3 regions of the Kistimonas ophiarachnellae genome follow, and region 1 is predicted to be linked to each of the others. Evidence: predicted binding sites of a transcription regulator. Region 1 holds the regulator's gene; each other region holds the start of a gene.
What was found. The regulator LexA, encoded in region 1, represses DNA repair genes until DNA is damaged. The targets are predictions, from matches to a motif close to TACTGTNTANNTANACAGTA.

Region 1 (2,235 bases):
TTTTCTGAGCTTCTACGGTTCCTTTCCGAAAAGAACCGCGTTCTTTTTATTTCGAAGCTATCTCATTGTTTTTGTTGTATTTATAGAGAAAAGAACCGCTTATCTCATTTTATGGGTAGCGGTTCTTTTCTCTGCAAAGTGTGATTGCAATCTCCAGACTTGCATACGTTCCCTTTCTAAAGAGGCGCGTTCCCTTTTGAATAGGAACACGTTCCTATTTAAAAAACACATATCTATTTGTTTTTATTAGCTTTTTACAGAAAGGGAACGTTTATCTCATTTTATACAGAGCGTTCCTTTTCATTGGAATGACAACTGGTTACATCTTTATACATCGAATCGGCTGTAACTCGCGAGTTAAAGGGGCTTAAAAGGGGTTTTATGTTTTTTCAGGGTATGGCCAGACAACGGACAAATTTTATGAAAAATTGGGAATTTTCGTCTCATTTTGCAAGCGAATACACGACACTTTAAGTTTATATAAAAACACTCGCAACCCCTTGTAAATACTGAACTTTCACCCATTTATACCCACACTTATGCAGCTATACCCGCCTTTTTCGTTCTATCTCATTCCTTATGTTCGTATACACTTAAATAAACAAATCATCGCTACCCGACGTTGTTTTTTTCTCCGATCAACTCTGATTACTGCAACATACCAACGACATTTATTATTGCAGACACCAAACAACTGTATATAATCACAGTTACTGTATATAACGACAGAATAGGTAGCGGCATGATCAAGCTCACTCCCCGTCAGGCAGAAATTCTGGCTCTCATTAAATCCCATATTGAGAACACCGGCTTCCCCCCGACGCGCGCCGAAATCGCCAAAGAGTTGGGATTCCGTTCACCGAATGCTGCAGAAGAACACTTACGGGCCCTGGCCCGCAAAGGTGCGATTGAAATCATTTCCGGCGCATCTCGAGGCATTCGAATTCCCGATGACAACCCCCATGAAGCCGAAGGCTTACCGATCATCGGTCAAGTTGCTGCCGGTATGCCGATCCTTGCACAGGAACATATCGAAGATCACTGCAAGGTCAACCCGGAATTTTTCCATCCAAAGGCCGACTATCTCCTGCGCGTTAAGGGAATGAGCATGAAAGACATCGGCATCATGGATGGTGACCTGCTGGCAGTCCATCGCACATCCGATGTGCACAATGGCCAGATCGTTGTAGCCCGTATTGACGAGGAAGTCACAGTGAAACGGTTTGAGAAAAAAGGTGCCAAAGTCTTGCTTCACCCGGAAAACGAAGAATTTAACACGATAGAAATCGACTTGAAAACCGACCACCTCACCATAGAAGGACTCAGTGTCGGGGTTATTCGCCATTAAGGCTAATGGATGATCAATAAAACAGCTTAAGCAAAGTAAACCAGGGCTTTTTGGAGAAACTGATGATGTATTCGATGATTCAACCGCAAACGCTTCATCCGCACAAATTCGGACTCCACCAGCCATCCGGAATGAACGAGGCGATCTATCAAGATGATCGCCCTTATGGCCGAGTCAATGAAGTGATTGCCCCGGCCTTCAGCAGCCTCAGCATCTGCCTGATCACACCGATCCTGTCGCAGCTGACCCGCAACCATGACGACCGCTGGCTTACCTTGATCGCCTCATCGGCCTTTACCAGCGAAATCAGCCATTGGCTGAAAAACGCCGATCTGAATACCAACAAACTGCTCATGCTGACAGCCGACACGTCTGATCAAGCGCTAAACCTCGCCTGCCGCGCATTAAGCAGTGGCAATAGCCATACGGTTGTTGCCTGGATAAACGACCTGTCTGAACAAGGTCTTGATCAACTGGAGCGAGCCGCTACGTTCGGAAAATCGGATGCCCTGGCGATTCGGGGCCGAAAAACCACTAACAAGCAACCCGTATTGCCTGATTTTTTCAGTGCAGCCTGCGCCCGATGAACAGAGAAGCCTCTGCTTCATCGACGCCGGTGGCAGCCTGCATCCCGGCATTAAGCATCACTTTGGCGACATCTAGATAGCGGTTATCAAGATAATCCAGCGCATCTGATGAAAACTTCAGAGTTAGTAGCGTGTTGTGATCATGGCGGGTTCTTAAAACAATCTCACCCTCGGAAATCTCAACAATTTCTAACACATATTCATCTGACATCTACACTGCTTTCCTGATTGCATGGCGAAGAAATGACCGGCACGGCGCGGAATCAGCAAAGGATACTGCCGCTTGCCATCACCATTCAA
Region 2 (2,235 bases), on a different contig from region 1:
ATGATAGAAGGCGTGGTACGGGCGCCCTCAGCGTTTTCGATAACCTTGACCTGACCACCGTCCATCACCGCCACACAGGAGTTGGTGGTACCCAGGTCGATGCCGATTATTCTGCCTTTGCTGTTATTGCTCATTGAAAACCCTCTCTCATCACTTCGCCTTCGCGAAGGTCTGAATCATCTAATTACAAATACTGTGAATCCATGGCACGCTGCCATGCCAGCCCGGTCTCAGCGTGTCTCACCGATCAATTTACCGTCGCATCCCGGGACGCGTCAGACTGACCTTACACCCGGTTACTGGCCTCTTGCTTTGCTATATGGGAACCGTCTGTCATCATTTCAAGGCTTAATTTCAAATCTCTTTGATCAACCGATAAAACAGACAGATCCCCAGACATTTCAGTCGTTTAAACCGCCGCAGGTGCCTTAGCGACCACCACCATAGCGGGGCGAATCAGGCGGCCATTCAGGGTGTAGCCTTTCTGGAACACATTCAGTACGGAACCCGGCTCCTGGTCAGGGCTTTCAACCTGGCTCACGGCCTGATGCAGATCGTGATTGAAGGGTTCGCCGACCGGATTAACCTGTTCAACACTGAATTTCTTCAGGGTATCCAGGAAGAGTTTCAAGGTCAGCTCCATGCCTTCTTTCATCGCCTCGTGACTGCCTTCAGCGGCATCCGCGCTTTCCAGCCCACGCTCCAGGCTATCAACGACCGGCAGAAGTTCTTCTGCGAACTTTTTCAGGCCAAACTTGTGTGCATTTTCTACATCCTGCTGCGCACGACGCTTCACGTTCTGGGTATCAGCATGCATACGCAGCACCTGGTCCTGCGCCTTGGCCAGCTCTTCCTGTGCCTTGGCCAGTTCAGCCTGCAGTGCGCCCAGGGAAACCTCGCCCTTGCCTTCTTCAACGGCTTCAGCCCCTTCTACCGGGCCAGTCTTTTGATCGTCTGCAGCGGTCTGAGCCTGAACCTGCTCCTCTGCTTCAGATGGGGTTTGCTCAGTTTTGATATCGTCTTCCGCCATTTCGAATCTCCGACTCAATTAGTTGACTGCACGTGTCAGTGAAATCTGGTAATGCATCGCGATATGGGGGCACTTTGTGACGATTCAAGGCACAGGCTGAAAAGAAGAAACAATTGCGGGCCAACACTAACAACCCCGTTATTCAGACTAACAAAGCGAATCTCAGGAAAAATGGAGTACACGGCTTGCGCCCCACAAAAAATACTGTATAAATATTCAGGAATAACCCTGCGGACACGCTGCGATGCTCACTCATCTGTCTATCAGTAACTACGCCATCGTTGACCAGCTCGACCTGGACCTTGCCCAGGGCATGACCGTTATTACCGGCGAAACCGGCGCCGGCAAATCCATCATGCTTGACGCCCTGGGACTCGCCATTGGCGACCGGGCAGAACCTGACAGTGTCCGCACCGGCAGCGAACGTGCCGATATCCGCGCCACCTTTGATCTTGCCCAGTGCCCCGATGCGCAGGCCTGGCTGAAGTCCCGCGAGCTGGATGCCGGTGAAGAGTGCATCCTGCGCCGCACCATCACCCGTGAAGGACGCAGCCGTGGCTACATCAATGGCACCCCTTCCCCACTGGCAGATTTGCGCCAAATCGGCGAAATGCTGCTGGATATCCATAGCCAGCATGAACACCAGTCGTTACTGAAACCGGCTACTCATCGCCGACTACTGGATGGTTACGCAGGCAGTAGCGAGCTGGCCACAACAGTCAGCCAGATCTGGCGGCAATGGCACCATTGCCATACCCGGATTCAAACACTCAGAAACGCCAGCGAAGAACAAAGCGCCCGCCTTCAACTTCTGAGCTATCAAGTAGAAGAGCTGGAACAACTGAACCTGGGCAAAGATGAACTGGAACAACTGGAACAAGAACAGAAGCAACTAGCCAACGCCACCAGCTCTATTCAGGCTTGCGATCAGGTCCTGACCCTCTGCGTGGAAGATGACAACAGCAATATCGTGCACCAGCTCAGCGCCTGCCAGAACCTGCTCGCTGAATTGAATCTGGACAGCAAGCCCATACAGGACGCTATCGAACTGATCTGCTCTGCGCAGATTCAGGTTGAAGAATGCTGTAATGAATTGCGTCATTTCATGGATCGGTTTGACGATGACCCCGAGCGCTTGCCGGAAATAGAAAAGCGCCTGTCCACCATCTATTCACTGGCCCGAAAACATCATATTCAGCCATCTG
Region 3 (2,235 bases), on a different contig from region 1:
ACTGGCCAGACCATCCTCTTTCACTGCACCAATGGCTTTGCTGGCATCCTGCTGGCGATATCCCAATGACACCAGGGCACTGATAGCATCCTGTACCGCCACACGATCCGATGGCGTATTTGATACCACCAGGGACGGTGAAGCTGCGCCAGCGTCACCCAATTCGGGCGCCCAGTCATCCAGCCGGTCACGCATATCAACGATCAGTCGCTCAGCAGTTTTCTTGCCGATACCCGGCAGGCGCGTCAGCGTGGCACTGTCATCATCGTGGACACAACGCACAAACATATCGGATTCCATACCCGACAGAATCGCCAACCCCAACTTGGGCCCTACACCGTTGACACGAATCAGTGTACGAAACAACTGTCGCTCCTTGCGGTCAGCAAAGCCATACAGCAACTGCGCATCCTCACGAACGACAAAGTGCGTATACAACGTCGCTTCCTGCCCCTCTTCCGGCAGTCGGTAAAAAGTCGTCATGGGCGCTTCGACCTCATAACCGACCCCATTCACATCCAGCAATAACTGTGGCGGACGCTTTTCTACAACAACGCCCCTGAGACGACCAATCATGTCACATCCCACCTGTACAATGTTTCAATTCAGACGATCGGTTAACGTAGCCGACCATTCCCCATGCGAACGGAGCCTTTACTGGTCGCCATACGAATCAGACTTTGCTGGGTGTGCGCATGACACAACGCTACGGCCAGGGCATCAGCGGCATCGGCCTGGGGCACTTTATTGAGCTTCAACAAAGCCGTCACCATATGCTGGACCTGCGCCTTATCTGCAGAGCCTTTACCCACAACGGACTGCTTCACCTGGCGGGCAGAATACTCTGCAACAGGAAGTCCCTGGTTGACCGCCGCAACAATTGCCGCCCCCCTGGCTTGCCCCAGTTTCAGGGCAGAGTCGGCATTGCGTGACATAAACACCTGCTCAATGCCCACCGCCTGTGGCTGGTGAACTTCTATCACGCGATAGATACCTTCATATACCTGCAGCAGTCTTTCCGGTAGCTCACCCGGCTGGATTCGGATACAACCAGAGTCAATGTACTCAATCCGTGAACCCACCTGGTTTATCACACCGTAGCCGGTAATGCGGGAACCCGGATCAATTCCCAGAATAATTGCCATATCCCTACCTGGATACTCTCGTTAACCATACTCAATATACTGTACTTTTATACACCCTTTTTGTGAAGTGATAACTCAGGCAGAGACACTCGACCAAAAGCTGCTCACGAAAGCACATCAACGGGAGAGGCCGTTACAGCTCAAAAAAGACATGGCGGTCGAGAATTGAATCGCAGGCTATTGAAAGAAAAGTTTCCATAACCATACCCTCTCCCCAAAAAAACAGCTCTTTTTAAAAAACATTTGCCACCAAAAACCAAACAAACCATGGAACTCTTTTCCTTATTTGCAATCTAACTGAAGCAGAATGCAAATTCTATTCACCAATCATTTAAGCCAGCTACTTTCATTCCAGACAGGAATAGATCAATGAGTCAAATGCCATTATCAGCTACAGGTGCCTTTTCATACAGCTGGCATAGCAGTAAAAGATGCTGCCCACTTAAATTTTTATCAGCATTTGTCGCAATGGTGGCCGGTTTTTTTTGCATTTACGAAGTAAAAACAGCCGATGTCGAACGGTTATTACTTAAAAGCAATACCAATACCAATGAAGGATTTGAAAATGCTATTCAGCGTGACGACCGATACTTTGCCAGAGACTATGCCACTTTTAAGAAACTACAGTCATTCGATACAAAACCGGTTGAGACACAACCGATGTTAACAAACAACACTCCACCCAATAGAAAATCCTCAGAATCAGAAAACGCATCACCGAATTCCCACCCGAAAGGCAGAGTACGCATCAGCAATAATGCTACCGACATAGAGACACCCAGTATAAGCGGGGTTTCTGAACCGGCACCCAGTCCAGAGGATGAAAATTTTATTCACACGGTGAAAGAAAACATCCAGAAATACAAAGAAAGAATCGCACAACATACTGAATATGAATTAAATCCTGACACGCCTTATACTACTGTTGCCCCAGAGCATTCTGGCGAAGCAATTGACACCACCACCAAAACACTCTGGAAAACATTAGTGACAAAACTTACAGATGATTTCGACACAGACAAAGAAAAAATTGAAAAAATGCTTGATGACGAAAACAACCCATTCAGAATAAAAACAATCATTGAGCGCG

Region 2: a site for LexA is predicted at 1,233-1,252, ahead of recN (DNA repair protein RecN). Genes of this name have one in related genera too.
Region 3: a site for LexA is predicted at 1,183-1,202, ahead of ruvC (crossover junction endodeoxyribonuclease RuvC). Genes of this name have one in related genera too.

Annotation. Positions count from the first base shown of each region.
Region 1 is NZ_BAAJPA010000002.1:276,836-279,070, forward strand. It holds gene lexA (transcriptional repressor LexA) at 743-1,348, shown strand; gene AC27K1_RS03475 (SulA-like leucine-rich domain-containing protein) at 1,423-1,935, shown strand; gene AC27K1_RS03480 (hypothetical protein) at 1,913-2,146, opposite strand; gene AC27K1_RS03485 (DUF6586 family protein) at 2,225-2,235, opposite strand, start outside.
Region 2 is NZ_BAAJPA010000010.1:50,417-52,651, reverse strand. It holds gene dnaK (molecular chaperone DnaK) at 1-134, opposite strand, end outside; gene grpE (nucleotide exchange factor GrpE) at 410-1,030, opposite strand; gene recN (DNA repair protein RecN) at 1,275-2,235, shown strand, end outside.
Region 3 is NZ_BAAJPA010000007.1:105,106-107,340, forward strand. It holds gene ruvA (Holliday junction branch migration protein RuvA) at 1-576, opposite strand, end outside; gene ruvC (crossover junction endodeoxyribonuclease RuvC) at 618-1,145, opposite strand; gene AC27K1_RS10620 (hypothetical protein) at 1,515-2,235, shown strand, end outside.